Regions from separate parts of the Micromonospora sp. NBRC 110037 genome, predicted to be linked through region 1. Evidence: riboswitches for the same ligand, from Rfam matches in the RefSeq annotation. Region 1 holds a riboswitch; each other region holds the start of a gene.
The links. A riboswitch is a leader RNA that binds a small molecule or an ion and turns the genes downstream of it on or off. The one in region 1 is predicted to bind cobalamin.
Positions count from the first base shown of each region.

Region 2: it holds a riboswitch for cobalamin, as region 1 does, so the genes downstream of both, A4R25_RS04070 (ribonucleoside-diphosphate reductase subunit alpha) here and metE (5-methyltetrahydropteroyltriglutamate--homocysteine S-methyltransferase) in region 1, are expected to answer to the same signal.
Region 3: it holds a riboswitch for cobalamin, as region 1 does, so the genes downstream of both, A4R25_RS29375 (magnesium chelatase subunit D family protein) here and metE (5-methyltetrahydropteroyltriglutamate--homocysteine S-methyltransferase) in region 1, are expected to answer to the same signal.
Region 4: it holds a riboswitch for cobalamin, as region 1 does, so the genes downstream of both, A4R25_RS29405 (ferredoxin) here and metE (5-methyltetrahydropteroyltriglutamate--homocysteine S-methyltransferase) in region 1, are expected to answer to the same signal.

Region 1 covers NZ_BBVA01000002.1:733,007-740,554, forward strand. The annotation lists gene A4R25_RS02560 (lysylphosphatidylglycerol synthase domain-containing protein) at 1-261, opposite strand, end outside; gene A4R25_RS02565 (DedA family protein) at 381-1,037, shown strand; gene mgtA (magnesium-translocating P-type ATPase) at 1,077-3,617, shown strand; gene A4R25_RS02575 (beta-1,3-glucanase family protein) at 3,720-5,312, shown strand; cobalamin riboswitch at 5,424-5,643, shown strand; gene metE (5-methyltetrahydropteroyltriglutamate--homocysteine S-methyltransferase) at 5,759-7,548, shown strand, end outside.
Region 2 covers NZ_BBVA01000002.1:1,128,812-1,136,359, forward strand. The annotation lists gene A4R25_RS04055 (condensation domain-containing protein) at 1-780, shown strand, start outside; gene A4R25_RS04060 (MFS transporter) at 819-2,054, shown strand; gene A4R25_RS04065 (ribonucleotide-diphosphate reductase subunit beta) at 2,076-3,104, opposite strand; gene A4R25_RS04070 (ribonucleoside-diphosphate reductase subunit alpha) at 3,095-5,491, opposite strand; cobalamin riboswitch at 5,604-5,820, opposite strand; gene A4R25_RS04075 (PrsW family glutamic-type intramembrane protease) at 5,941-6,768, shown strand; gene A4R25_RS04080 (LysE family translocator) at 6,804-7,430, opposite strand; gene A4R25_RS04085 (acyl-CoA thioesterase) at 7,434-7,548, opposite strand, start outside.
Region 3 covers NZ_BBVA01000016.1:48,157-54,985, reverse strand. The annotation lists gene A4R25_RS29385 (cobalt-precorrin-4/precorrin-4 C(11)-methyltransferase) at 1-475, opposite strand, end outside; gene A4R25_RS29380 (bifunctional cobalt-precorrin-7 (C(5))-methyltransferase/cobalt-precorrin-6B (C(15))-methyltransferase) at 472-1,680, opposite strand; cobalamin riboswitch at 1,735-1,879, shown strand; gene A4R25_RS29375 (magnesium chelatase subunit D family protein) at 1,926-3,908, shown strand; gene cobO (cob(I)yrinic acid a,c-diamide adenosyltransferase) at 3,908-4,522, shown strand; gene A4R25_RS29365 (cobyrinate a,c-diamide synthase) at 4,516-5,877, shown strand; gene cobA (uroporphyrinogen-III C-methyltransferase) at 5,891-6,829, shown strand, end outside.
Region 4 covers NZ_BBVA01000016.1:56,477-64,024, reverse strand. The annotation lists partial or broken gene A4R25_RS30945 (Fe-Mn family superoxide dismutase) at 1-135, opposite strand, end outside; gene cobF (precorrin-6A synthase (deacetylating)) at 386-1,165, opposite strand; gene cobN (cobaltochelatase subunit CobN) at 1,162-4,761, opposite strand; gene A4R25_RS29405 (ferredoxin) at 4,758-5,402, opposite strand; cobalamin riboswitch at 5,492-5,673, opposite strand; gene A4R25_RS29400 (sulfite reductase subunit beta) at 5,719-6,597, shown strand; gene A4R25_RS29395 (precorrin-8X methylmutase) at 6,594-7,259, shown strand; gene A4R25_RS29390 (precorrin-2 C(20)-methyltransferase) at 7,256-7,548, shown strand, end outside.

The DNA.
Region 1 (7,548 bases):
AGTCCACGCGGCGCCGATGCGGCGTGCGATGACGGCTGCTGCGGCGGCGACGAACACCGCCGGGTACGAGCCGAGCTGCATGACCAGGACCAGGACCGGGGTCAGCCCGGCCGGAAGGTGGTTGAGCAGGGTGAACAGGTCCTGCTCCCAGCGAGGCACCCGGTGGCTGCGTACGGCCGCGCTGAGCGCCGCCAGAAGGCACGCCGAGACGGTCAGGCTGACCAGCAACGCCGGCGACGGGCGATGCGTACGCGCTCCCACCGGTCCTCGGCCGCCCCTCGTCCGGCACCGTCCCTGCCGTCGACCCGAACCCTACGGTTCGTCCGCCCGCGGGAGGCGCTTCTCTCTCACCGGCCACTCTCCGGGGCGACAATCATCGGGTGGACAGGATCATGGCGGTGCTCGTGGGGCTGCCGCCGCTGCTCGTCCTGACCCTGGTGATCGTCCTGCCGGCCCTGGAGTCCTCGACGCTGCTCGGGCTGGTCGTACCGGGTGAGACAGCGATCCTGATCGGCGGGCTGGTGGCCCACGGTGGCGCGCTGCCGCTGTGGGCGGTGGTGGCCGCCGGGGCGGCCGGGGCCTGTCTCGGTGACCAGGCCGGGTACGCCCTCGGCCGCCGGTACGGCGCGGGTGTGCTCGCCCGCGCCCCGCGAGTGCTGCGCCGGCGCCTCGACATCGCGCGGGCCCGCCGCCTGGTCGCCCGCCGCGGGGCGTGGGCGGTGCTCATCGGACGCTGGGTGGCGGTGCTGCGCGCCGTGGTTCCCATGATCGCCGGCGCCGGTGGGATGCGGTGGCCGGTGTTCCTGCGGGCGAACCTGGCCGGCGGCCTGGTGTGGGCAGCGGCCGTGGCGCTGCTGGGCTACCTGGGCGCCGCCTCCTACCGCTATCTGGAACGGGAACTGGGCATCGGGGAGTGGGCGCTGCTGGCCCTGATCGGCGTCGGCGTGGCGCTGCGGGCGTGGCAGAGGGCACGGCGCGAACCGGCCGACGGTGAGCGGGCAGGCCAATCACCCGCGCGCTGTGGGGCGGATCGGTAGCGTCACTCGTGGGGGTGGCCGGCGACCGCGGAGTGCGCAGTGGGGCGAGCAGACGACGGGCGCGCGGCGTTCTGGGCCGGGCCGCTGCCGCAGGCCGTGGCCGCCGTCGGAGCCTCCACGGCCGGGCTCACCGGTGAACGCGCCGCCGCCCTGCTGCGCGAGCACGGGCCCAACCGGGTCGACGCGGGCGCCAGGCGGGGCTGGCGGCTCCTGCTGTCGCAGTTCACCAGCCCGATCATCCTGATCCTGATTGCCGCGACCCTGCTGTCGATGGCCGTCGGGGATCTGATCGACGGCACCATCATCCTGGCCATCGTCGCGGCCAGCGGTGGCCTCGGCTTCTGGCAGGAACACGCCGCCGGGCGGGCCGTCGACGCGTTGCAGGCCCGGGTCCGGGTGGACACCGAGGTGATCCGCGACGGGCGTGAGGTGTCCGTACCGGTCGAGGAGGTCGTCGTCGGCGACCTCGTGGTGCTGCGCGCCGGGGACGTCGTCCCGGCGGACTGCCGGATCGTTGAGGCGGAACGTCTGCAGGTCGACCAGGCGGTGCTTACCGGTGAGTCGTTCCCCGTACCCAAGTCGGACGACCCGTCGCCGCCGGACGCGGAGCTGACCGCGCGCGGCAACGCGCTGTGGATGGGTACGCACGTGGCCAGCGGCACCGCGCGCGCGGTGGTGATGCGCACCGGCCGCGACAGCACCTTCGGAGCGGTGTCCCGCCGGGTCGCCTCCCGCCCCGCCAGCACCGGCTTCCAGCGCGGGCTGACCCGCTTCGGGCTGCTGCTCGTGCGGATCATGGTGGTCCTGCTGGTCGGCATCTTCGTCGCCAATCTGCTGCTGCACCGCCCGGTCATCGACTCCCTGCTGTTCTCGCTCGCCCTCGCCGTCGGGCTGACCCCGCAGATGCTGCCGGCGATCGTCGCGGTCAGCCTCTCCGCCGGCGCCCGTGCGATGGCCGCGCACCGGGTCATCGTCAAGCGCCTCGAGGTCATCGAGGACTTCGGCGCCATGACCGTGCTGCTGACCGACAAGACCGGCACCCTCACCGCCGGCACGGTCACCCTCACCGGCTGCCTCTCGGTCGACGGTGAGCCGGACGCCGAGGTGGCCCGGCTCGCGAGGCTCAACGCCGGCCTCCAGCGTGGATTTCCCAACCCTGTCGACACGGCGATCATGAGGGGGCAACCACCCGCCGACCCGGGCACCCGCATCGCCGAGGCGCCCTACGACTTCACCCGCCAGCGCCTGTCCCTGCTGGTGCGCGACGGAGACGAACCGATCCTGGTCACCAAGGGTGCGCTACGCGCGGTGCTCGACGTGTGCGCCACCGCACGCACCGCCGCGGGCACGGTACCGCTGGACGAGGTACGCGAGCGGGTCCTGCGACGGTTCGCCGCGCTCAGCGACCAGGGCGACCGGGTGCTGGGCCTCGCCGTGCGAGCCATGCCCGGCGCCACCGCCGTCGCCGTCGCCGACGAACGGGAGATGACGCTGGTCGGGCTGCTCGCCTTCCAGGACCCACCCCGCGCAGACGCCGCCGCCGCCATCCGCCGGCTCGCTGACATGGGCGTCACGGTCCGACTGGTCACCGGCGACAACCGGCACGCCGCCCGGCACGTCGCCGCCAGCGTCGACCTCGCCGGCGAACCGCTCGTCGGCGCCGACCTCGCCGCCTGCCCCGACGACCAGTTGCCGGAGCGGATCACCGACGTCACCGTGTTCGCCGAGGTGGACCCGCTGCAGAAGGAACGCATCCTGACCGCGCTGCGCCAACGCGGCGACGTCGTCGGGTTTCTCGGCGACGGCATCAACGACGCTCCCGCGCTGCACGCCGCCGACGTCGGCATCTCCGTCGACACCGCTGTCGACGTCGCCAAACAGGCCGCGGCGATCGTGCTGCTCGACAAGAACCTCGACGTGATAGCCGACGGCATCCGCCTCGGCCGCCGCACGTTCACCAACACCTTGAAGTACATCCGGGTCAACACCAGCGCGTCCTTCGGCAACGTCGTCAGCATGAGCATCGCCGCGCTCCTGCTGCCCTTCCTGCCGCTGCTGCCCCGTCAGGTCCTGCTGCTCAACTTCCTCTCCGACATCCCCTACACCACCCTGTCCACCGACTACGCCGATGCCGAGCAGATCCAGCATCCGCGTACCGTCGACGTCCGGACCATCCGCAGGTTCATGCTGGTGTACGGCTCGATCAGCATCGCCGTGGACCTCCTCGTACTCGGCGCCCTGCGCTGGTGGTGGCACGTGTCGACCGACGTCTTCCGCGCCGCCTGGTTCGTCCAGTTCACCGCCACCGAGATCATCGCGCTGCTGGTGCTGCGCTCCAATCGGAGTTTCCTGCGCAGCCGCCCCTCCGCCGCGCTCGCCGGCACCGGACTGTTGCTCATCACGGTCACCGTCGCGCTGCCCTTCAGCCCACTGTCCGCGCCACTCGGACTCGCCGCGCTCCCGCCGGTGGTGCTGGCGGCCCTCGCCGCGGTCACCCTGGTCAACGTCGCCGCCAACGAGACCGCCAAGCACGTCGTCCCGCCGGACCCGACCGCTGCACGGCGGGTGCCCCGCCCGTGACGGTCTCGCATCCATCGGTGATCGCCTATTGACAAACAATATTAACAATTGGACCCTGCTGAGAGAGCGCTCTCCCGTCCCTGTCTCCAGCGAGGTGTCGCCATGCGTCTTCGAAGAAAGCTGCTCGCCGCCGCGTCCGCACTGCTCGCCGGGCTCGCGGGCACCGTCGTCGCCACGCCCGCCCACGCGGTCGGACCGGCGTTGCTACCCGTCACCGTCACTAACACCACCGGTCGCACCGACCCGGTCTACCTCTACGTCATCGGCGTCCAGCTCTCCTCCGGCCGGCTCGGCTACGTCACCGCCGGTGGCGCCTTCGTGCCGTGGAGCGGCGGGCAGATCCCGCCGTCGCCCGCGCCGGACGTCTCCATACCGGGCCCCGGCAACGGCGGTAGCACCACGATCCAGTTCCCCCGGGGCTTCTCCGGCCGGGCCTACTTCGCCCTCGGGCAGAAGCTGAAGTTCTTCCTCACCCCGGACGGGCTGGTGCAGCCCGCGCCCTGGGCGGCCGGTGACGCGAACCGCGACATCCTCTTCGACTGGAGCGAGTTCACCTACAACGACTCCGGGCTGTGGCTCAACAGCTCCCAGGTCGACATGTTCGCGATCCCGCACGCGGTCACGGTGACCGGCGCCAACGGCGTCACCAAGCGCACCGGCGACGTGGTGGCCAACGGACGCAACGCGGTCATCGACGGCATCCGGGCGCAGCCGGGCTGGGCCAACACCGTCCACACCCGCTCCGACGGGACCGTGCTGCGCGTCCTGGCTCCGGGGAAGGCGGCCGGGGCCGGCCTGCTGAGCACCACCTATCTGGACTCCTACATCGCCTCCGCGTGGAACGCGTACACCACGAAGACGCTGACCGTGGCGCCCTTCGCCGACCAGCCGGCCATCCGGTACTACGGCCGTACCTCGGGCAACACCATGACCTTCACAAACGGCAGCGGCCAGGTGGTCGCCTCCTTCAACCGGCCCTCCTCGGCCAGCGTCTGGGGATGCGACGGCGACCTGCCCGCGCCGAACGACCAGGTGGTCGGCCCGATCTCGCGCACGCTCTGCGCCGCCCTCAACCGAGGCACGCTCGGCACCATCGACACCCAGCCCAGCACGAACGCCGCCGACTTCTACCGCAGCAACCCCACCAACCAGTACGCCCGCCTGATCCACGCCAACATGACCGACGGCCGGGCGTACGCGTTCGCCTTCGACGACGTCGGCGGATTCGAGTCACTGGTGCACGACGGCGACCCCCGTTCGGCCGGACTGATCCTCAGCCCGTTCACCGGCGGTGGGGGCGGCAACCCGGCCACCGGGGTGCCCGTGGTCAGCAACTGGAGCAACAAGTGCATCGACGTGCCGAGCTCCAACTTCGTCGACCGCGCGCCGCTGCAGATGTGGAACTGCAACAACACCAACGCGCAGAAGTGGACGTTCAGCGGCACGGCGCTGAAGAGCCAGAACAACAAGTGCATGGACGTCGACGCCGGGTCCACCGCCAACGGGGCGGTGGTGCAGCTCTACACCTGCAACGGCACCGGCGCCCAGCAGTTCACCCTGAACTCGGCCGGGGACCTGGTCAACCTTCAGGCCAACAAGTGCGTCGACATCAAGGACCGGAACGGCAACGACGGCGCGAGGCTCCAGCTCTGGGACTGCACGGGCACGGCCGGCCAGAAGTGGCGCAAGGGCTGACCGGCCCTGCGACGGGGGGCGGGGGCGACCGCGAGTCGCTCCCGCCACCCGCCGCGACGGCTCGCCGTCCCGCAGGACGGACGCGCCGACCACGTCGGCTTACCGCCCCATACGATGGACAACGGTGCTGGTTCGCCGTGCCCGTGAAGGGTGTGGCGTCGTAAGAGGGAACCCGGTGTGAGTCCGGGACTGCCCCGCAGCGGTGAGTGGGAACGACAGCCGTCATCGAAGCACTGGACCGTGAGGTCTGGGAAGCGACGGCCAGTAGGTGACCGGGTGGATCCGGTCGCGCCCGCGAGTCCGAAGACCTGCCCGCACCGCGCGCACCGTCCGGTGTGCGCCGCCGACGGTCGCTCGGGACGGCCGGTGCGGAAGCCGGTACGCCGTCTGTACCCCTTCCCTCCCCGCCTCGATCGGCCTCGTGTGCTTCGAGGGAAGGGATCTCCATGAGTACCGCATTCGGTCAGAGCACCGTGCTGGGCTATCCGCGTATCGGGGGCAACCGGCAACTCAAGAGGGCCGTCGAGGCCTACTGGGCGGGCCGGATCGACGCCGAGGAGTTGGCGGCGACCTCTGCCGCGCTACGGGCGAAGGTGTGGCGGACGCTGCGCGACGCGCGCCTGGACGCGATCCCGTCCAACACGTTCTCCTACTACGACCACGTGCTGGACACGGCCGTCGCCGTCGGCGCGATCCCGCGCCGGTTCGCCCGTCTCGGCCTCGGCGACCTCGGCACCTATTTCGCCATGGCCCGGGGCGTCGATGCCGAGCCGGCGCTCGAACTGACGAAGTGGTTCGACACCAACTACCACTATCTGGTTCCCGAGATCGGCTCCGACACCACCTTCGCGGCGAATCCCGACAAGGCGCTGCGCGAGTACCGCGAGGCCCGCGAGCTGGGAATCGACAGCCGGCCGGTGCTGGTCGGGCCGGCGACATTCCTGCTGCTGGCCAAGCCCACCGAGGCCCGCGGCGAACCGTTCGACCGGCTGACCGACCTGGTCGACGTGTACGCCGGCATCCTGCGATCCCTTGCCGCGGCGGGCGTGCGATGGGTGCAGCTGGACGAACCCGCCTACGTCGCCGACCGGAGCGCCGCCGAGATCGACGCGCTGCGGGAGGCGTACACCCGGCTCGGCGCGGTGGAACAGCGGCCGGCGATCTTCGTCGCCACCTATTTCGGCGAGCTCGGTGACGCGCTGCCCGCCCTGCTCGACACGCCGGTCGAAGCGGTCGGCGTGGATCTGGTTGCCGGGCCCGGCAACCTGCGGCGGCTGGCCGGTGCGGGACCGCTGCGCGGCAAGACGATCGTGGCCGGCCTCGTCGACGGCCGCAACGTCTGGCGTACCGACCTGCGGGCCGCCGTGGCGGCCGGTGCCGCCGTCACCGCCCTCGCCGACCACGTCGCCGTGTCCACCTCGTGCTCGCTGCTGCACGTGCCGGAGGACCTGTCCGCCGAGACCGCTCTCGACCCGGCGCTGCGTCAGCGGCTCGCCTTCGCCCGGCAGAAGGTCGATGAGGTCGTCCGGCTCGGCCGCGCGCTGCGCAACGGCACCACGTCCCTGCCCGAGCCGCTGCCGCCCACCCCTGCCGCCTGGCGCGACGACACCGTACGCGGTCGGCTCGCCGCGCTGCGCGCCACGGATCGGCAGCGCGGCGCGTACCCGGAGCGTGCGGCGGCACAGCAGGCCCGGCTGAACCTGCCGCCCCTGCCGACCACGACCATCGGATCGTTCCCGCAGACCGACGAGCTGCGCCGCGCGCGTGCCGAGCACCGGGCCGGGCGTCTCGACGACGCCGCCTACACGCAGCGGATGCGCGCCGAGGTCGAGCACGTCGTCCGGCTCCAGGAGCGGCTGGGCCTGGACGTGCTCGTGCACGGCGAGCCGGAACGAAACGACATGGTCCAGTACTTCGGCGAGCAGCTGGACGGGTTCGCCGCCACCGAACACGGCTGGGTCCAGTCCTACGGCTCCCGATGCGTGCGTCCGCCCGTCATCTACGGCGACGTGGCACGCAGGGCGCCGATGACCGTCAACTGGTCCACCTACGCGCAGTCGCTGACCGACCGGCCGGTCAAGGGCATGCTCACCGGCCCGGTCACGATCCTGGCCTGGTCGTTCGTCCGCAGCGACCAGCCACTGGCAGACACTGCGGACCAGGTCGCGCTCGCCCTGCGCGACGAGTGCCGTGATCTCGAGGCAGCCGGTATCCGGGTCATCCAGGTCGACGAGCC
Region 2 (7,548 bases), 400 kb from region 1:
CCGGCGCCGGACGTCGCGCTCAGCGCCGAGGTGGCCACCCGCTTCGCGTTCCCGCCCGAGATCACCGCGCGGCTGCGCCCGGCCGCACGGCGGGCCCGCACCAGCCCGTACGTGCTGCTGCTCGCCGCGTACCTGGTGCTGCTGTCGCGGCGGGCCGGCCGGTCCCGGGTGGTGCTGGGCACCACCACGCTGGGCCGGGAGAGCCCGCTGTCCCGGCAGCTCGTCGGGCAGTTCACCAACAACGTCTACCTGCCGGTCGACGTCGCGCCGGACGCGCCGATGAGCGCTGTGGTCGACGTCGCGCACGCCTCGCTGGCCGGGGCCGTCGCGCACGCCACCGCGTACCACCGGCTGGCCCGGGCGGTCCGTCCCGGCTTCGCGGCGATCCGCCCCTGGCCGGACAACCACCTGTTCGACGCCTGGTTCCAGTCCGCCGCGTCGGCGTCGCCGGTGCTGCACTGCCCGGATCTGCGGGTGGAGCCGGTCGACATCACCGCCCGGGCCGCGCCCGGCACCCCGCCGCCGGTGGTCGCCGCCGACGTGCCGCCCGAGTGTCTGCCCGTCTGGGTCAAGCGGGGTTCACCGATCGTCGTGGTGGACGACGACCGGGCCGGCGGCGTGGTGATCCGCAACCGGGGTGTCTTCGGCGACGACCTGGTACGCGGGCTGATCGACGACTACGTCGCGGTGGTCTCGGCGCTCGTCACCGACCCCGGCACCACACCGGAACGGGTACGCCTTCCTGACGGTGCGTGCTTCCTCGACCACGCGATCGGGTAGGAGTTCCGACGGACCGATCCCAGAGAGGTACGACGACCATGACGGACACCTCGACGAACCAGCACACGACGGAGCAGCCCGCGCCGCCGGTGCCCCGCTCGGCCGTACGGGCCCGCTGGTCGGTGGCGCTGCTCTTCGTCATCATGGGCCTGGCCATCGGCGGGTGGTCGGCCCGCGTGCCGGAGGTGCGGGACGCGGTAGGGGTCGGCAACACCGGCTGGGGCCTGGCGAACATCGCCACGAACGCGGGGGAGCTGGTCTCCCTGGTCGTGGTGGCGGTGCTGATCAGCCGCATCAACACCCGCCGGCTGGCGCTGGCCGGGGCCGCGCTGATCCTGCTCAACGCGCCGCTGCTGGCCGCGTCCACCACTGTGGTGGCGCTGGTCGGCGGGCTCGCGGTCTGGGGCTTCGCGGCGAACCTGCTGGCCACGCCGATGAACGCCCAGTCGGTCGAGGTGCAGAAGCGGTACGGGCGGCCCATCCTGTCCACGTTCCACGCGGGCTTCAGCATCGGCATGCTGGTCGGCGGCCTCTGCGGCACCGGGGCCGCGGCGATCGGGATGTCGCCGTCGGCGCAGATGGCCGTCACCAGTGTCCTGCTGGGCGCGCTGCTGATCGCCACGCACCGCTGGCTGCCCGACACGCCCCGCCAGGAGACCAAGGACGGCGAGGCGCGGCGCCGGCTGCGTGACCGGTTCACCCCGCAACTGCTGCTGCTCGCGGTGATCGCCTTCCTCGCCTCGTTCATCGAGATGGCCGGCGCCCAGTGGAGCGCGCTGTACGCGACCGAGGTGGCCGGCGCCACGGCGGTGCTCGCCGCGGCCACGTACACCTGTCTCTCGCTGGCCGCGACCGTCGCCCGGCTGTTCGGCGACCGGCTGGCCGGCCGGGTCGGGCGGATCCGCTTCGTCCGGCTGTCCGCGCTGGTCGCGACAGCCGGCGTGGCGCTGCCGGTGGCGTACCCCCATCCGGCGGCGGTGATGGCCGGGTTCGGACTGCTCGGGTTCGGCCTGGCGTGCGTGACCCCGACGGTGCTCGGCTTCGCCGGTGAGCAGCCGGGCCTCACGTCCGGCGAGGGCGTCTCCGTGGTGGCGATGGGCCAGTGGCCGGGCGCGCTGCTCGCGGCGCCGGTGATCGGCCTTCTCGCCGGCGCGCTGGACCTGCGTACCGCGTTCGTGGTGGTGGCCGTGCTGGCGCTCGCCGTGGTGGCGTTGATCGGGCGGGTGCGGGCGGCGGCGCTGCCCGGCGAGAGCCCGGCCCCGCCCCGGCCGTGACGGCCGGGGCGGGGGCGGCGGTCAGAAGTCGTCGTCGAACGTGACGCTGCCGGTCACGCCGACCTGGTACGCCGACACCCGACGCTCGAAGAAGTTGGACAGCTCCTGCACGTCCTGCAACTCCATGAACGCGAACGGGTTGGCGCTGCCGTACATCGGGGCGATGCCGAGCACCGCCAGGCGCCGGTCGGCCACGTGCTGGAGGTACTCGCGCATGTCCGCCAGCGACATCCCCGGCACGCCCTGGCCCAGCAGGTCCGCGGCGAAGCTCACCTCGCACTCCACCGCCTCGGCCAGCATCTCCTTCACCTGCTTCTCCATCTCGGCGTCGAACAGGTCCGGTTCCTCGGCGCGTACGGTCTCCACCACGTCGAAGGCGAACGCCATGTGCATCGACTCGTCCCGGAACACCCAGTTGGTGCCGGAGGCCAGCCCGTTGAGCAGGCCCCGGGAGCGCAGGAAGTAGACGTAGGCGAACGCGCCGTAGAAGAACAGGCCCTCGATGCACGCGGCGAAGCAGATCAGGTTGAGCAGGAACGCCCGCCGGTCGTCGCGGGTCCGCAGCTCGCGCAGCTCGAAGATCGAGTCGATCCACCGGAAGCAGAACTCGGCCTTGCGGGCGATCGACGGGATGTTCTCCACCGCGGCGAACGCGGCGAACCGTTCCTTCTCGTCCGGCACGTACGTGTCGAGCAGGTTCAGGTAGAACTGGACGTGCACCGCCTCCTCGAACAGCTGCCGGGACAGGTAGAGCCGGCCCTCGGGCGAGTTGACGTGCTGGTAGAGGTTGAGCACCAGGTTGTTGGCGACGATCGTGTCGCCGGTGGCGAAGAACGCCACCAGCCGCGACACCAGGTGCCGTTCGGCGGGGGACAGCTTCGCCAGGTCGGCGAGGTCCGAGTGCAGGTCCACCTCCTCGACCGTCCAGGTGTTCTTGATCGCGTCCTTGAACCGGTCGAAGAAGCGCGGGTAGCGCATCGGCCGCAGGGTCAGGTCCATGCCGGGGTCGAGCAGCATGTGCCGGGTCGGTGCGGTGGTGGTCACTGGCATGCCTCGCAGCTCTCGGGGTTCTCCAGGGAACAGGCCAGCGCCTCGTCGTCGCTCACGGCGGAGACCACGCCGGGCACCGGGGCGGGCACCGGGGCGACGGTGGCCTGCTGGATGCGGGTGGCGGGACGGGAACGCAGGTAGTAGGTGGTCTTCAGCCCGGCCTTCCAGGCGTACAGGTACATCGAGGACAGCTTGCCGATGGTCGGCGCGCTCAGGAACAGGTTCAGCGACTGGGACTGGTCGACGAACGGCGCCCGCGCGGCGGCCAGGTCGATCAGCGCCCGCTGCGGCAGCTCCCAGGCGGTGCGGAACAGCTCCCGCACCGGCGCGGGCAGTTCGGTGATGTCCTGCACCGAGCCCTCGGCCCGCTTGATCCGGTCGCGGACCTGCGGCGTCCACAGTCCGCGGGCCTTCAGCTCCCGCACCAGGTACGTGTTGACCTGGAGGAACTCCCCGGACATCGTCTCGCGCTTGAACAGGTTGGACACCTGCGGCTCCACGCACTCGTAGCAGCCGGCGATGGAGGCGATGGTGGCGGTCGGCGCGATCGCCACCAGCAGCGAGTTGCGCAGCCCGCCTGCGGCGATCCGCTCACGCAGCGCCGCCCACCGTCCGGCCTGCGCCGGCTCCGCGCCCCACAGGTCCGGGTGCAGGTCACCCTTCGCGGCCCGGGTCTGCGGGTACGCCGGATGCGGCCCGAACTGCTCGGCCAGCCCGGCGGAGGTCTCCAGCGCGGTCAGCAGGATCTCCTCCTGCACCCGGGTGGACAGCTCCTTCGCCTCGGCGGAGTCGAACGGCAGGCGCAGCGTGAAAAACGCGTCCTGCAACCCCATCAGGCCGAGCCCGACCGGCCGCCAGCGCGGGTTCGACGCCGCCGCCTGCTCGGCCGGGTAGTAGTTGATGTCGATCACCCGGTCGAGGAACACCACAGCGGTGCGGACCGTGGCGCGCAGCCGCTCCCAGTCCACCCCGTCGGCGGTGACGTGGGCGCCGAGGTTCACCGAGCCGAGGTTGCACACCGCCGTCTCGGCGTCGTCGTTCACCTCCAGGATCTCGGTGCACAGGTTGGACAGGTGGATCACGTTGCCCGGCTCACCGGTCTGGTTGGACAGCCGGTTCGCGGCGTCCTTGAACGTCATCCAGCCGTTGCCGGTCTGTGCGAGCGTGCGCATCATCCGCCCGTACAGGTCCCGGGCCCGTACCGTGCGGACCGCGTTCTTCTCGGCCGCCCGGTACGCGGCGTCGAACGCCTCCCCGTACAGGTCGGGCAGCTCCGGGGCGTCCGACGGATCGACGAGCGACCACTCGCCGTCGGCCTCGACCCGGCGCATGAACTCGTCCGGGATCCAGTTGGCCAGGTTGAGGTTGTGCGTACGCCGGGACTCCTCGCCGGTGTTGTCCCGCAGCTCCAGGAACTCCTCCACGTCCGGGTGCCACGGCTCCAGGTAGACGCAGGCCGCGCCCTTGCGCCGGCCGCCCTGGTTGACCGCGGCCACCCCGGCGTCGAGCGTCTTGAGGAACGGCACGATGCCGTTGGACCGGCCGTTCGTGCCCCGGATCAGCGCGCCCCGGCCGCGCACCCGCGACCAGGCGATGCCGATGCCGCCGGAGAACTTCGACAGCTTCGCCACCTGGTGGTAGCGCTCGTAGATCGAGTCAAGCTCGTCGCGCGGCGAGTCGACCAGGAAGCACGACGACATCTGGGTGTGCCGGGTGCCGGAGTTGAACAGCGTGGGGGAGCTGGGCAGATAGGCCAGGCTGGACATCAGCCGGTAGAAGCCGACCGCCTCGCCCGGGGTGCGGGACAGTCCGCAGGCCACCCGCAGCAGCCAGTACTGCGGCGTCTCCACCACCAGCCGCGACTGCGGGTGCCGCAGCAGGTAGCGGTCCGCGACAGTGCGCAGTCCGAAGTACTCGAACCGCCTGTCGCCGTCCGGGTCCACGGCGTCGTCGAGCTTGCGCGCGTGCCGGGCGACGAACGCGGCCGTCTCGTCGCCGATCAGCCCCAGCCCGTGCGCGTACGCGATCGACTGGCTGAAGCTCGCCACGCCCTGACCGCGGACCTCCTTGTCCACGTACGCGGCCAGCAGCCTTGCCGCCAGCTTCGAGTACTGCGGCTCCTCGCCGATCAGCTCCGCCGCGGTCTGGATCGACAGCCGGTCCAGCTCGGCGGTGGTCGCCCCGTCGTAGAGCCCGCTGATCGTCTTGGTGGCCACCCGCAGCGGGTCCACCTCGTCCAGGTCGGCGACCCAGCGTTCGACCGCCCGGACGATCTTGCCGACGTCCACCGGCTCGGTGTCGCCGTCCCGTTTGCGTACCCGCATCGCCGGCCGGCGGGCCTCGGACCCGCCGCCGGTGGCCGGCGGGCTTTCCTGCACGACAGTCATGACCTCTCCTCGCTGTCACCGTCTGGAGACGGCGGGAGACGCCAACGGGCACGGCGCGGCCGGCCCGGCTGCTGGCGTCGGTCGTCCCGCGCGACCTCCGGCCGCCGTACGCGGAGGCGCACGGCGCGCTGGCAGGTCTTCGGACTCGCGGGCCCGACCGGGGTCGCCGGTCGCCTACCGGCCGTCGCTTCCCAGGCCGGTGGCCCAGTGCTGTTGACGGCTGTCGTTCCCACTCACCGCTGCGGGGCAGTCCCGGATTTCCACCGGGTTCCCTCTTGCCTCGGCCCCGCCCCGGAGGGCTCGGCCGAACCAGCTGCGGCACCACCATATATGGCGGTGGGGGCGGTTGGGCAACACCAGATGTCGTGTCGGGCGTGTCGCATGGATCTCACTGTCCACAGTGCCTACCCCCGATGCCGGCGCTCGCCGCCGGGCGCGATACTCGGCGTATGGGGAATACCGGACGCCGCTGGGCGTGGGTGGCGGTCCTGCTCGTCGGCGTCGGGCTTCACCTGCTGGTGCTGGAGACACTGTCCGGCACCGGCACCGTCACGTTCGTACCGGCGCTGATCGTGCTCGGCGCGTGCGTCGCGCCCGCCACGTTCCTGGCCTTCGCCCAGGGGCGGCCGGCCCGCCGCCCGGTCCCCGGCTCCGTCGTCGGCGTCGCCGCGCTTCTCGGCGGCGTGGTCGGCGTGGTCGCCGCCGGCTGGCTGGAGTACGGCACGCTGCACCGCCTCGGCGTCCTGCCGATGGCGCTCGTCGGCCTGGCCGAGGAGACCGCGAAGCTGATCGTGCCGGCCGGCATCCTGCTGCTGTGGCGGCGGCACCGGTCACCGGCGCAGGGCCTGGTGATCGGCGTGGCCTCCGGCGCCGGGTTCGCCGCGCTGGAGACCATGGGGTACGCGTTCGCCGCGTTCGTCGGGTCGGAGGGCAACCTCGGCGCCGTCGAGCGGACGCTGCTGGTTCGCGGTCTCACCGCGCCCGCCGCGCACCTGGCCTGGACCGGGCTGACCGCCGCCGCGTTGTTCACGTTCGCCGCCGCGCCCGGCGGCCGGAGACTGGCGGCGTTCCTGCTCACCTTCGCCGCCGCCGTCACGCTGCACACCTGCTGGGACACGTTCGGCACGCAGCCCGCGTACGTGTTCATCGGCGGTGTGTCGCTGGGCTGGGTGCTGCTGCGCCTGCACCTGGACCGCGAGCGGCCCGCCGCCCCGCCCCGGGCGCCGGAGCGTGATCCTCACCAGCTCGCCGAGGTGGCGGGGTCGGAGCCCTCCTGATGCCGCCATCTCGGCGAGCTGGAGTCGAGCAAGCGTCAGCCGGCGGCCAGCCGGACACCGAGCGCGACGAAGGCGACAGCGCAGAGCCGGTCGACCCGCCGCGACCAGCGGCTGTCGCCCCAGCGGCGGGCGAACCGCCCGGCGCCCACGCCGAGAGCCAGGTCCACGGTGAGCTGCACCGCGACGAACAGCGCGCCGAGCAGCACCAGCTGTGCCGCCACCGGGCCCGCGTCGGGCCGGACGAACTGCGGCAGGAACGCCACGCTGAACAGGATCATCTTCGGGTTGAGCAGGTTCGTGAGCAGCCCGCGCCGGAACGCCCGCCCGGCGCCGCCGCCGTCCGCCCCGTCCGCCGCGACGCCGGGCCGGCCCGTGCCGCGCAGCGCCCGCAGGCCCAGCACGATCAGGTACGCCGCACCGGCCCACCGGATCGCGGTGAACAGCACCGGGGACGCGGCGATCACGGTGGCGAGTCCGGCCACCACGGCGGCGACGTGCACCGCCTCCCCGGCCGCGACCCCGAGCGCCGCCACCGCCCCGGCCCGCGCGCCGTACCGGGTGGCGTTGGCGAGCACGAACATCATGTCCGGCCCGGGGGTGAGCATGAGCACCACGATCGCGGCCAGGTATCCCGCGAGCGTGGCCGCCGACAGTCCGAGCACGCCTCAGCCCTCCTCGGCGCCGTCGAGCAGCGCCCGGCGCAGCGCCAGCCGGTGTTCGCGCCGGATCTGCGCCTCCCGGTAGCGCCGCCGGTCACCGTCGGTGCCGGGCAGCAGCGGC
Region 3 (6,829 bases), on a different contig from region 1:
CGCCGGTCGCGGCGAACGCGGCGAGCTTCTCTCCCGACGGCATGACCGTGGACCGGGCCTGCGCGCGGGTGAGCACGACCGACTGGGCCAGCTCCGGGACGGTCAGCTCGGCGCCGACGGCGGCGGCAGCAGCCGCATAGGCCGGCACGCCGGGCGTGACGTCCCACGGGACCCGGGCGGCGTCGAGCCGGCGTGCCTGCTCGTGCACCGCCGAGTACAGCGACGGGTCACCGGAGCACAGCCGTACGACCTCGGACCCGTCGGCGTGTGCCTGGACCAGGTGCGTGGTGATCTGGTCCAGGTCGAGGTGCTGGGTGTCGATCAGCCGGGCGTCGTCACGGCAGTGCTCCAGCACCTCGGCGTCGAGGTACGTGCCCGGGTACAGGCACACGTCGGCGGACTCGAGCAGGCGTACCGCGCGGAGGGTGAGCAGGTCGGCGGCGCCGGGCCCGGCCCCGACGAAATGGACGGTCATGAATCTCCCTTGACGATGGACCACTGGCTGACTGCCCGTGCGGGCGTCCAGCCGGTGAAGCCGCCGAGCGGTTCGGCGCGTTCGACGTGCAGGCGGACGAGTTCACCGCCGCGCCGGCTGTGCTGCTTCAGCAGCACCGCCTCGGTCTCGGCGGTGACACCGTGCACGACGAGCCGTCCACCGGCGCCGAGCGCATCCCAGCAGGTGTCCAGCACGCCGGGGACGGTGGCCCCGCCGCCGACGAACACCGCGTCGGGACGGTCCAGGCCGGACAGGGCCCCGGGCGCCGAACCCTCGACCAGACACAGACCCGGCACGCCGAGGGCAGCGGCGTTGCGGTGCACCAGCGCGGCCCGGTCGGAGCGGGGCTCCACCGCGATCGTCCGTGCCGTCGGCCAGGCCCGCATCCACTCCACACCGATCGAGCCGCTGCCGGCGCCGACGTCCCACAGCAGCTGACCGGGCGCGGGCGCGAGCCGGGCCAGGGCACTGGCCCGCAGGTCACGTTTGGTGATCTGCCCGCCGTGCTCGAACGCGTCGTCGGGCAACACGCCGCCCGAGGCCCAGCCCGGACCGGCACCGCGAGCTTCGACAGCGAGAACGTTCAACCGCGGCACGTCGTTCAGGTCCCACCCGGCCGCGGTGGTCGCGGTACACGACTCACCGGCGGCACCGAGGTCACCGAGCACGACCAGCCTGGACTGCCCCCAACCGAGCCCGGTCAGCACCGCGGCCACGGCCGCGGGTGTCGTCTCGTCGCTGGACAGCACGAGCAGCCGGCGCCCGGCCGAGAGCGCAGGCACGATCAGCCGTAGGTCCCGGCCGACCAGGCTGACCGTGGTGACGGACTCGGCCGGCCATCCGAGACGTGCTCGGGCGAGGGCTACCGAGGAGACCCCGGGCACGATCGTCACGCGCTCCGGGCCCAGGACGTCCAGCAGCGTCGTGCCGATACCCGACACGAGCGGGTCGCCGGAGGCCAGCACGACAACCGGCCCTCGCGCGGAGGCGAGCACACCTGGCAGATTGTCCCGCAGCGGCGACGGCCACGCCACGCGCTGCTGGCCGTCGACGGGCGGCACCGCCTCGAGGTGCCGCCGCCCGCCGAGCAGCGTCGCGGCCGCCCGCACCAGCGCCCGGGACGGCTCCGGCAGACCCACCCACCCGTCAGCCCCGATCCCCACCACGGTCACCCGCTCCTCCATGGAGATGCACCCTAGCCGCCCACCGGCCCTTGCCCCGGCCACCGGGGCGTCTATGGTGATGCACAGGTTCGAGGTGCCCCACGACCGTGGTCGCGGGGAGAATCTGGGAAGCCGGTGAGAATCCGGCACAGGGCCCGCTGCGGTGATCCAGGCATTGACCTGGGAAGTCCGAAGACCGGCCTCGATCCGATCCACGGCGCATGCCGCGTCGTGGACCGCCATGGCAGATCGAGCGGGAGCCCTACATGCCAGCGCAGTACCCCTTTTGTGCCGTCGTCGGCGCCGACGACATGACTCTCGCCCTCACCCTGGTCGCGATCGATCCGCTCATCGGCGGTGTCCTGATCCGCGGGGAGAAGGGCACTGCCAAGACCACTACCGTGCGCGGCCTCGCCGAGGTGCTCCCGGCGGTACGGGTCTATGCGGGCGACCGGTTCTCCATCGACCCGGACGATCCCTCGGCGGTCTGCCCCGACGGGCCGTTCGACGTGCCCACGCCCGTCGTCGAACGGCCGGTACGCCTCGTCGAACTACCCGTCGGAGCCGGCGACGACCGGGTGACCGGATCGCTGAAGCTCGATGCCGCGCTGCGAGACGGCGTCGTCGCGTTCGAGCCTGGCCTGCTGGCCCGGGCCCATCGTGGCCTGCTGTACGTCGACGAGGTCAACCTGCTGCCGGACCACCTGGTCGACCTGCTGCTCGACGCCGCGGCGACCGGCCGGGTCAGCGTCGAACGCGACGGTGTCTCGGTCGAGCATGCCTCCCGGTTCGTGTTGATCGGCACGATGAACCCGGAGGAGGGCGAACTGCGCCCGCAGCTGCTCGACCGGTTCGGCCTGACGGTCGAGGTCGCCGCCCCGCGTGACCCCGTCCTGCGGGTGCAGGCGGTCCGCCGCCGGCTCGCATTCGACGCCGACCCGGAGGGCTTCGCCACACGCTGGGCCGGCGAGCAGGAAGCCCTGCGCACCCGGCTGGCCGCCGCCCGGCGCTCGCTGGCCGGTGTCGTGCTCGACGACGAGACGCTGACCAGGATCGCCGAGCTGTGCGCCGCGTTCGACGTGGACGGCCTGCGTGCGGACCTCGTCACCGCTCGCGCCGCCGCGGCGCACGCGGCCTGGCGGGGACGTACGCGAGTGACACTCGAGGACATCCGCATCGCCGCCCGTCTCGCGCTGCCGCACCGCCGCCGCCGCAACCCCTTCGACGAGCCCGGCCTGGACCAGGACCGCCTGGACGACCTACTCGGCCACAACGACCCCGACCCCGGACCCGACGGTCCCGGCGGCGGTCTGCCCGACGACACCGGGCACGACGGATCGGCCGGGGACGTGCCCGGCTCTCCCGGCGAGAGCCCGCCCGTACCGGAGCCCGAACGGCAGGCCGCCACATCGATGGCATCCGCGGGCGAGCCCGCACGTGCCCGCTTGCTGGTCGTGAAAGGAACCGGCGACGGTCAGGCCGGCCGGCGGTCCCGGGCACGAACACCGCAGGGCCGTGTCGCCGGGCAGCGGCGGCGCACGTCCGGCGACGGCCGGCTGCACCTGCCGGGCACCATCACCGCGGCGGCGCCGCATCAGCATTCCCGGGGTGGCTTGACCGGCGGTCGCGGCCTCGCGCTCGTGCCCGGCGACCTGCGCCGGGCCGAGACCGTCGGGCGCGAGTCGAACCTCGTGCTGCTGTGCGTGGACGCGTCCGGTTCGATGGCGGCCCGCCGCCGCATGGAGCAGGTCAAGACCGCTGTGCTGTCGCTGCTGCTGGACGCCTACCGCCGCCGGGACAAGGTCGCACTGGTGACGTTCCGCCGGCACACCGCCGAGGTCGTCCTGCCACCGACCGGCTCGGTCGACGTCGCCTCCCGCCGCCTGGCCGACCTACCGGCCGGTGGCCGGACCCCGCTCGCGGAGGGCCTGGAACGCAGTGGGGAGGTGCTGCGCCGGGAGGCGCTGCGCGACCCGTCCCGCCGGCCCCTGCTCGTCGTGGTGACCGACGGCCGCGCCACCTCCGGCCCGGACCCGCTGGGTCGTGCCCACCGCGCCGCCGCCGCGCTCGCCACCAGCGGTGTCCAGGTCGTCGTCGTGGACTGCGAGACCGGACGATTCCGGCTCGGCCTCGCCGCCCGGCTTGCCACTCATCTGAGGGCCGAGCACGTGCCGCTCGGTGAAGTGACCGCCGACGGGCTCACCGGGGTCGTTCGCACGGCGACCGCTCCGCGGGCGGGGGTGGCCTGATGCCGCAGGGTAAGCCGCTCACCGTCCCGGACGACGGCAGCACCACCCGCCAGCGGCGCAACCGGCCGCTGCTGATGGTCCACACCGGAAACGGCAAGGGCAAGTCGACCGCCGCCTTCGGTATGGCGATGCGCGCTTGGAACCAGGGCTGGGACATCGGGGTGTTCCAGTTCGTGAAGTCGGCCAAGTGGCGCATCGGGGAGCAGACCGTCCTGGAGAGGCTCGGGCTGCTGCACGAGCAGACCGGCGAAGGCGGGCCAGTCGAGTGGCACAAAATGGGCTCCGGATGGTCCTGGAGCCGTAAGAGCGGCACCGAGGCGGACCACGCCGCGGACGCCGCCGAGGGCTGGGCGGAGGTGAAGCGCCGTATCCAGGCGGAACGGCACCAGCTCTACATCCTGGACGAGTTCACCTATCCGATGCAGTGGGGCTGGGTCGACGTCGGCGACGTCGTGGAGACACTGGTCCACCGTCCCGGCCGTCAGCACGTGATCGTCACCGGGCGCCGGGCCGACCACCGGCTGATCGAGGCAGCCGATCTGGTGACCGAGATGCAGCACGTCAAGCACCCGATGGACGTCGGCCAGAAGGGCCAACGAGGCATCGAATGGTGAGCCTTCCGCGGCTGATCGTCGCGGCGCCGGCCTCCGGCCACGGCAAGACCACGGTCGCGACCGGGCTCATGGCCGCGCTGGCCGCGCGCGGGCACACCGTGTCGGGGCACAAGGTGGGGCCCGACTACATCGACCCCGGCTACCACGCGCTGGCCACCGGACGCCCCGGCCGCAACCTCGACCCGCACCTGACCGACCCCTCACTCGTGATCCCGCTGCTGCTGCACGGCGCACGCGACGCGGACATCGCCATCGTCGAAGGGGTCATGGGCCTGTTCGACGGCCGCATCGGCGGCGACGGTTTCGCCTCTACCGCGCACCTCGCGGCCCTGACCGCCACCCCGATCCTGCTGGTCGTGGACGTCTCGCACACCTCGCGCAGCGTAGGGGCCGTCGTGCACGGAATGGGCACGTTCGAGGCCGGCGTCACCGTCGCGGGTGTCGTGCTCAACAAAGCCGGGTCCGCCCGCCACGCCGCCGAGGCGGCCCGGGCGGTGGAATCCACCGGCGTACCGGTGCTCGGGATCCTGCACCGCGACCAGGGTGTCAGCGCCCCGTCGCGCCACCTCGGGCTCGTGCCGGCAGCCGAACGTGAGGAGGCCGCCGCCGCCCTGGACGTGCTGGCCGAGCAGATCGCCCGCCACGTGGACCTCGATGCGGTGCTGCAGGTGGCACGCACCGCACCCGATCTGGACGCCCAGCCATGGGATCCCGCCGCGCACGTCCGGCGGCTGGGCGCCGGATCACCGGTGGTTGCGGTCGCGGCCGGGCGTGCCTTCACCTTCCGGTACGCCGAGACGACCGAGCTGCTGCAGGCGGCGGGCTGCACCGTCGTTCCGTTCGACCCGGCCCGCGACCAGCGGCTTCCCGCCGGGACACGCGGGTTGTACCTCGGTGGGGGGTTCCCCGAGGTACACGCGTCCACGCTGAGCGCCAACACGACGCTGCGCCACGAACTGCGCCAGGCCGTCCTCGACGGCGTCCCCACCGTCGCCGAGTGCGCCGGCCTGCTGTATCTGTGCCGCTCCGTCGACGGCCATCCCATGGTCGGGGCGCTCGACGCCGAAGCAGTCATGACGCCGCGCCTCACCCTCGCGTACCACCGTGCCGGACTCGGCTCGGACCAGCTGCTCGGCGAGCGGGGAACCGCTGCCACCGGCCACGAATTCCACCGCACCACCGTCACACCCGGTCACGGCGAGCACCCCGCCTGGCGCATCGAGGGCCGCAATGCCGGATTCGCCTCCCCCAGCCTCAGCGCGTCCTATCTGCACGTGCATTGGGCTGGGCACCCGCATCTGGCCCAGTCGTTCACCGAGGCCGTACACCGGACGGCTGTCTCCTCAGCACGTTAGGAATCACCGTCACATGCAGCTGAACCTTACCGGCCGTAGCGTGCTCGTCCTCGACGGGAGCGCACCCGCCGCCGTCACGGTCAGTGCGCTGCTGCACAAGCGGGCCCTGGTCACCGTCGCCGCGCCGGCCGTGTGCGCCGCGCTGGAGGACCTCGCCCTCCGCGGGCGCCTGACCTGGGTCACCACCCCGGTCGACGAGAGCCGGTTCGACGTCGTGCTGCGTACCGTCGCACCCTCGGAGGCCGGGTCGGCGGCAGCGGTCCGAACGGCCGGACACGTCACGCTGGTCGGCGCCGGCCCGGGCGATCCGGGGCTGGTCACCGTCGCCGGACGCGCGGCCGTCAAGCAGGCCGACGTGATCCTCACCGACCGGCTCGCCCCGTGGGAGGCCCTGAAGTGGGCGCGCCCGGACGCCGAGATCATCGACGTCACCAAGATCCCGTACGGGCGGAGCACGAGCCAGGAACAGATCAACGCGCTGCTCGTCGAGCACGCCCGCGCCGGACGGCACGTTGTGCGGTTCAAGGGCGGCGACTCGTACGTCTTCGGCCGCGGCTTCGAGGAAGTCACCGCGTGCGCCGAAGCCGGCGTCCCCACCACCGTGATACCCGGCGTGACCTCCAGCATCGCGGCCCCGGAGCTGGCCGGCATCCCGGTCACCCACCGCGGACTCGTGCAAGGCTTCACCGTCATCTCCGGCCACGTACCGCCCGGCCATCCCGACTCGTCGATCGACTACGCCGCCCTCGCCCGCACCGGCACCACCCTCGTGGTGCTGATGGGCATGCGCAACCTCGCGGCCATCGCCGACGCGCTCGTCGCCGCCGGTCTCGACCGGAACACACCCTGCGCCGTCGTCGCGGACGCCGCCTCGGCCGGCCAGCGGGTGCTGCGCAGTACCCTCGCCGACGTCGTCGCCGACACCGCCGAGGCCGGCATCGGCGCGCCCGCC
Region 4 (7,548 bases), on a different contig from region 1:
GGCGTCGAAGCGGGAGATGACGTCGGTCCAGTTGACCAGGTTCCACAGCCGGTCCACGTAGTCCGGGCGGACGTTGCGGTACTGCAGGTAGTAGGCGTGCTCCCAGGCGTCGAACACCAGGATCGGGGTTGAGCCCTGCCCGACGTTGGCTGGCGCAACCAATTAGACGCGCCCGTACTGAAACGGTCGCCGACATCCGATCATCAACGGATCACTACGCGATCTACTTACTCCGCGTGGAGCACGGCCGCTACAACGGCGATTGTAGTGAAGGAAGGCTCGGCGCAAGGCGTTAGAGCGGCACGCACAGTAACGGGTTGCGGCCAACGATCGCAGGAGTGCGTTCACGGCTGGGTGATCATCGGTGGGTCAAAGGATGTGATTCTCAGGATCGCCGCTCGAGGCTGCCGGCCCGGCGCAACAAATACGTGTCCATGACCCAGCCGCGGCTCTGTTTCGCCGCCGTCCGCCGGGACCAGATTCGGTCGGCGACCTCGTCAAGGTTGCCGGCCACCAGTTGCTCGTCGGACGAGCCGAGGTTCGCGCCCCACCAGATCCGCCAGGCCGACAGTTCGGGGAGCTGGCGACAGGTCAATGCCCCGTCGAGCAGGACGACGAGGTTGTCGTGTGTCGCCGCGTCGTGGAGCAGGCGGCGGCCGGTCGTGATGGTGATCGGGCCGCCGATTGTGTTGAGGACGAGCCGGTGGTGTGCCGCCAGCAGTTGGATGCTGCTGAGGCCGGGTACGACGTCCACGGTGATGTCGACCCGTGCGCGTTCGGCGATGCGGTCGGCCACACGGATCGCCGAGTCGTACAGGGCCGGATCGCCCCAGACGAGCACTGCGGCGTCTCCCGGGTTGTCCAGCAATGCCTGCTCGAACGCCTCGGCCCGTGCCTCGTGCCAGTCGCGTACCGCGCCGGTGTAGTCGGCCGGGCCGGCACGGTCGCGTTCCGGGTCGGGTACGTGCACGAGCCGCCAGGCGCCGGTGACGTGCCGGGCGCAGATCGCCTCGCGCATCGCGATGAGGTCGGCCGTGCCCGGGTGCTGTCCGGTCTTGTCGGCGACGAGGAAGTAGTCGGCCTCGTTGAGTGCCCGGACGGCCTGGGCCGTGACCAGTTCGGGGTCGCCCGGGCCGAGGCCGACCAGGGTGAGGCGCCGTGTCACGCCTGATCCTCCAGGTCTCCCTCGACCTCGAGGTACACGCGGGCCATCTCCGCCATGACCTCGGCGTCCGGTTCGGCCCACAGTCCACGGTCGGCGGCCTCGTTCAGCCGTTCCACGATGCCGCGCAGTGCCCAGGGGTTCGCGCGGCGCATGAACTGCTGGTTCGTCTCGTCGAGGACGTATTCGCGGGCCAGTGACTCGTACATCCAGTCGTGGACGACACCGGCGGTGGCGTCGAAGCCGTAGAGGTAGTCCACGGTGGCGGCGAGCTCGAACGCTCCCTTGTAGCCGTGGCGCTGCATCGCCGCGATCCAGCGCGGGTTGACCACCCGCGAGCGGAAGACGCGGTTGGTCTCTTCCTGCAGGCTGCGGGTGCGTACGGCGTCGGGCGTGGTGGAGTCACCGACGTACGCCCTGGGTTCGGCGCCGGTCAGCGCGCGGACCGTGGCGATCATGCCGCCGTGGTATTGGAAGTAGTCGTCGGAGTCGGCGATGTCGTGCTCGCGGGAGTCGATGTTCTTCGCGGCGACGGCGATGCGCCGGTAGTTGGTTCGCATGTCGTCGGTTGCCGCGATGCCGTCGAGGCCGCGGCCGTAGGCGAAGCCGCCCCAGGCGGTGTAGACGGCGGCCAGGTCGGCGTCGTCGCGCCAGGTGCCGGACTCGACGACCTGGAGGATGCCGGCGCCGTACGATCCGGGCTTCGAACCGAAGATCCGCGTGGTGGCCCGCCGCTGGTCGCCGTGCTCGGCGAGGTCGTGGCGGGTGTGTGCCCGCACGTAGTTGCGCTCATCGGGTTCGTCGAGCCCGGCGACGAGCTGCACGGCGTCGTCGAGGAGTTCGATGACGTGCGGGAAGGCGTCGCGGAAGAATCCCGAGATGCGCACGGTAACGTCGATGCGGGGCCGGCCGAGTTCGTCGAGGCCGATCACCTCCAGGCCGTTGACCCGGCGTGAGGCCGTGTCCCAGATGGGGCGTACGCCCAGCAGCGCCAGCACCTCGGCGATGTCATCGCCGGAGGTGCGCATCGCGGAGGTGCCCCACACGGAGAGGCCGACCGATCGGGGATGCTCGCCGGTTTCGGCGAAATGCCGGGCGACGAGGGACTCGGCCATCGCCTGTCCCGTTTCCCAGGCCAGACGGGACGGAACGGCCCGCGGGTCGACGGTGTAGAAGTTACGGCCGGTCGGCAGGACGTTGACCAGTCCGCGCAGCGGGGAGCCGGAGGGCCCGGCCGGGACGAAACCGCCGTCGAGCGCGTGCAGGACGTTGGTCAGTTCGTCGGTGGTGGCGGCCAGTCGCGGCACGACCTGCTCGGCGGCGAAGCGCAGGACGTCGCGTACCACCGGGTCGTCGTGCAGCGCGTCGATCGCGTCAGCCTGCCAGCTGGCCTTCTCCATCGCCTCGATCAGGGCACGGGCCTGCGCTTCCACGGCGTCGACGTCGGCCGCCGGGGCGTCCTCGGCAAGACCCAGCGCGGCGCGCAGGCCGGGCAGTGCCCGGTTCTGTCCGCCCCAGACCTGTGTCGCGCGGAGCACGGCGAGCACCAGGTTGACGCGTGCCTGTCCGGTCGGCGCCTGGCCGAGCACGTGCAATCCGTCGCGGATCTGTACGTCCTTGATCTCGCACAGCCAGCCGTCGACGTGCAGCAGGAAGTCGTCGAACTCCTCGTCGCCGGGCCGTTCGTCCAGGCCGAGGTCGCGATGCATTTGTGCGGACTGCATCAGCGTCCAGATCTGCTGGCGGACCGCGGGCAGCTTTGCCGGGTCCATCGCGGCGATGTTGGCGTGCTCGTCGAGCAGTTGCTCCAGCTTGGCGATGTCGCCGTAGCTTTCGGCGCGTGCCATCGGCGGCACCAGGTGGTCGACGATGGTGGCGTGCGCGCGGCGCTTGGCTTGGGCACCCTCGCCAGGATCGTTGACCAGGAACGGATAGATCAACGGCATGCTGCCGATTGCCGCGTCCGTGGCGCAGGCGGCTGAGAGCGCGGCGTTCTTCCCCGGCAGCCACTCCATCGAGCCGTGTTTGCCGAGGTGCACCACCGCGTCGGCGCCGAAGCCGTGTTCGAGCCAGCGGTACGCGGCCAGGTAGTGGTGCGACGGAGGCATGGCCGGGTCGTGGTAGATCGCGACCGGGTTCTCGCCGAAGCCACGCGGGGGCTGGATGAGGATGACGACGTTACCGGCGCGCAGGGTGGCCAGCACGATGTCGCCGTCGTCGTCGACGAAAAGCGAGCCGGGAGCCTCGCCCCAGGTCTCGGCCATGGCGTCGCGCAGCGCGGCGGGCAATCCGGCAGTCCAGCGCCGGTAGTCGTCCCGGCTGATACGCACGTGCGACTCGCTGAGCTGAGCCTGCGTGAGCCACTCCTCGTCCTGCCCACCGGCGGCGATCAAAGCGTGGATGAGCGCGTTGCCGGCCGTCGTGTCGGCATCCTCTCCCTCGACCGGGAGCAGCGGGTCGAGCCCGGGAATTGCGCCGGGTGCGCCGAGGTCGTAGCCGGCATCTCGCATCGCGCGCAGCAATCGGATCGCCGACACGGGCGTATCGAGGCCGACGGCGTTGCCGATGCGGCTGTGCTTGGTCGGGTAGGCCGACAGGACGAGGGCCACCTTGCGCTCGGCGGGCGGGACATACCGCAGTCGGGCGTGGTTGACGGCGATGCCCGCGACGCGGGTGCATCGCTCAGGGTCGGTCACGTAGCGGGGCAGGCCGTCGGCGTCGACCTCCTTGAATGAGAACGGGACGGTGATGAGGCGGCCGTCGAACTCGGGGATGGCGATCTGGGTCGCGGAGTCGAGCGGGGTGACGCCTTCGTCGGACGCCTCCCACTCGGCTCTGCCGGACGTGAGCGCCAGAGCCTGCAGCACGGGGATGTCGAGGGCGCGCAGCCGTTCGACGTCCCAGGACTCGTCGTCGCCGCCGGCGCTCGCGGTGGCGGGCCGGGCGCCGCCGGCGGCCAGGACCGTGACGACGATCGCGTCCAGGGTGGCGAGTTCGGCGTACAACTCCTCGGGCGCCGCCCGCAGTGACGAGACGTAGATCGGTACGCCGGCGGCCACGCCGGTGGTGTCGATGGCATCGGCGAGTTCGTGGGCGAACGCGTTGTTGCCGCTCACCTCGTGGGCCCGGTAGTACAGGACTCCGACGCGGGGCCGGGCGTCCGGGGCCGGCTGCCGGCTGACTCCCCACTCGGGCAGCACGGCCGGCGGTTCGAAGCCTTCGCCGGTCAGCAGCACGGTGTCGGACAGGAAGGCGTGCAGTTGGCGCAGGTTCTCCGCGCCGCCCTCGGCGAGGTAGCGGTGCGCCTCGGCGCAGACGCCGATCGGGACGGTCGACAGCCCCATCAACGCGGCGTTCGGCGTCCGTTCCCCACCGAGCACGACCAGGGGACGGCCGGTGCCGCGGATCAGCGCGGCGAGGTCGCGTACGTCCTCGGGCGAGCCGAGCACCCGCAGAACGACCACTTCGGCCTCGGTGGTCAGGGTGTCGCGGCGCTCGCCGGTGAGCCGGGCAGGGTTGGCCCAGGACCAGTCCGCGTTGCTGGCCCGCGCCGAGAGCAGGTCGGTGTCCGAGGTGGACAGCAGGGCGATACGTGTCATGTTTCTCCTTCGGTGACACGGGAGCCGAGGCGCAGGTCGCCGACCGGACGGCCGGCGCGTAGGTGCTCGCCGACGAGGCGTGCCGCGTCGCCGGGTCGCACCGGCCCGTACCAGGTGCCGTCGGGGTGCACGACGGCGACTGGTCCGTGGTTGCACGGGAACAGGCAGCCGGTCTGGGCCATGAGGACGTCGGCGTCGGTGAGCTGCTGCTCGACGAGCGCGCCCACGATCGCGCGATAGGTCTCGTCCGCGCCGCGGGCACTGCAGCGCGGGCCGCGGCACAGCAGTAGATGATGGCGGTACGGCGGCAGGGTGTCCCAGGCCGGTGAGGTGAGTGGCGCCTCGTGCCCGGTGATCGCGCGCTCGCCGAACCGGATGACCGGCGGGTCGATCTGCTGACGGTGCCAGTGGCCGGCCACGCGTCCCACCCACGAACGGGCGAAAGTCAGGTCGTCGGTGCACACCGGTTCCAGGCGAACCTCCCGGGTGCCCTCGGCGTGCAGCAGGTCGAGCACATGGGTCAGCGTCGGCTCGCCGGCTTGCAGGAAGGCCAGTCGGGCGCCGGCTGCCTCGGCCTGCCCGCGTAGCACCGGCGACGCGGCGTCCGTCAGTGCGGTCGCGACGTGAACGAGGACGCTCACGGGGTCAGGAGCCGGTGATCCGGTGCGATCGGGACACGGGGTCTTCTTTCGTCCGGGGCCTGTGCGCGAGGCCTGGATGGGCACGTGTCGCAGACGGATCTGCGGCCAGCAGGTCTTCGGACTCGGGATCAACCGGACGGGGCGCCTTCCCAGACCGTGGGTCCAGTGGCGTCGTGCCCCGCCCGTCACCCTCACCGCTGCGCGTCAGTCCCGGATTCGCACCGGGTTCCCTGGCTCATGGCTGAGTTTGACTGGCATCACGACGGTAGCACCGACAGCCGGTGTCGCCGGGGACGGGCTCTGGCACCATGTCGCCGTGACCGAGAGGACCCGCCGCGACCTGTGTCCCGGCCTGCTGCGCCCATGGATCGCCGACGACGGCGCGCTCGTGCGGGTGCGCGTCCCCGGCGGGATCGTGCCGACTGCGGCGCTGTGCGCACTCGTGGAGGTGGCCCGTGCGCACGGCGACGGCGCGGTCCACCTGACCAGCCGCGCCAACCTGCAGGTGCGCGGTCTCGAGCACGACGATGGGCGGCTGCCCGAGACCGTCGTCGCCGACGTCATCGCGACCGGGCTCGTACCGTCCACGTCGCACGAGCTGGTCCGCAACATCCTCGCCTCACCGCTGACCGGACGCAGTGGCGGCCGGGCCGATCTACACCCGGTCGTCGCCGGACTCGACGCACGGCTGCGCGCCGAGCCCCGGCTCACCGCGCTGACCGGACGGTTCCTGTTCGTGCTTGACGACGGCCGCGGTGATCTGGTCAGCCGTGACTTGGACCTGGGGTTGGTGGCGCTCGACTCGGACACCGCGCAGCTACGCGCCGGAACCTCGGCGTGGGGGCCAGTCATCCGGCTGGACGAGGCCGCCGCGGCGCTGACCGGGCTCGCCGTACGCTTCGCCGGGCTCGCGGGTGACCGGCCTGACTCACCCTGGCACGTCGACGAGCTGCCCGGCGCCGGCGCCGCGCTGCTGGGCACCGTACTCGACCGTGCCGAGCGGACCCGGGTGAGCACACCTCCACCCGCGCTGGGCAGGATCGTTCAGGATGACGGCCGCGTCACCGCGCACCTCGCGGCTTCCGGCGGCCGAGTGGACGCTCCCCTGCTGGAGGAGATCCGCGCGCTCGGCGCCGGCGAGATCGTCGTCACCCCGTACCGCACCCTGCTCGTCCCCGATCTGGAGAACGCATGAGTCTCACCACACCGGCACGCCGCTACGACTACGTCACCGACGGCGCGGCGATCTACGACGCCTCGTTCGCCACCATCCGTGCCGAGGCCGATCTTTCGGGTGTGCCGGCCGACGCCGAGAAGGTCGCGGTGCGGATGATCCACGCATGCGGCCAGACCGACCTCACCCGCAACCTGGTGATCCACCCCGGCCTGGTGGCCGCCGCCCGCGGGGCGCTGGAGGCGGGGGCGCCGATCCTGACCGACGCGCACATGGTCGCCGCCGGCGTTACCCGCGCCCGCCTGCCCCGTGACAACGAGGTCCGCTGCTTTCTGCACGAACCCGAGGTCCCGGCGCTTGCCCACCGGTGGGCAACGACCCGGTCGGCGGCGGCGGTGTCGCTGTGGACCGACCACCTCGCCGGCGCGGTCGTCGCCTTCGGCAACGCCCCCACGGCCCTGTTCCACCTGCTGGAGATGCTGCGCGACGGCGCGCCACGACCAGCTGCGATCATCGGTACGCCGGTGGGATTCATCGGCGCCGCCGAGTCCAAGCAGGCGCTCATCGACCTCGCCACCGACGCCCCCGGCCTCGACGTGCCCTATCTCGTGGTGACCGGGCGCCGGGGCGGCTCGGCGATGGCCGCCTCCGCGCTCAACGCCCTCGCCCGGGAGGCGGAGTGACCGGGCGGCTGTCCGGCGTCGGGGTCGGCCCGGGTGATCCCGAACTGATCACGCTCAAAGCCGCCCGGCTGATCGGCGCGGCCCAGGTCATCGCCTACCACCAGGGTGTCGGCAAACAGTCCAACGCGCGCCGCATCGCTGCCGGGCTGTTCCCGGACGACGTGATCGAGGAGGCGCTGGTCTATCCGGTGACGACCCAGAGCACCGAGCACCCGGGCGGGTACGCCGGGGCGATGGCCGACTTCTACGCCGAAGCCGCCGAGCGGCTGCGGGCCCACCTTCGTGCGGG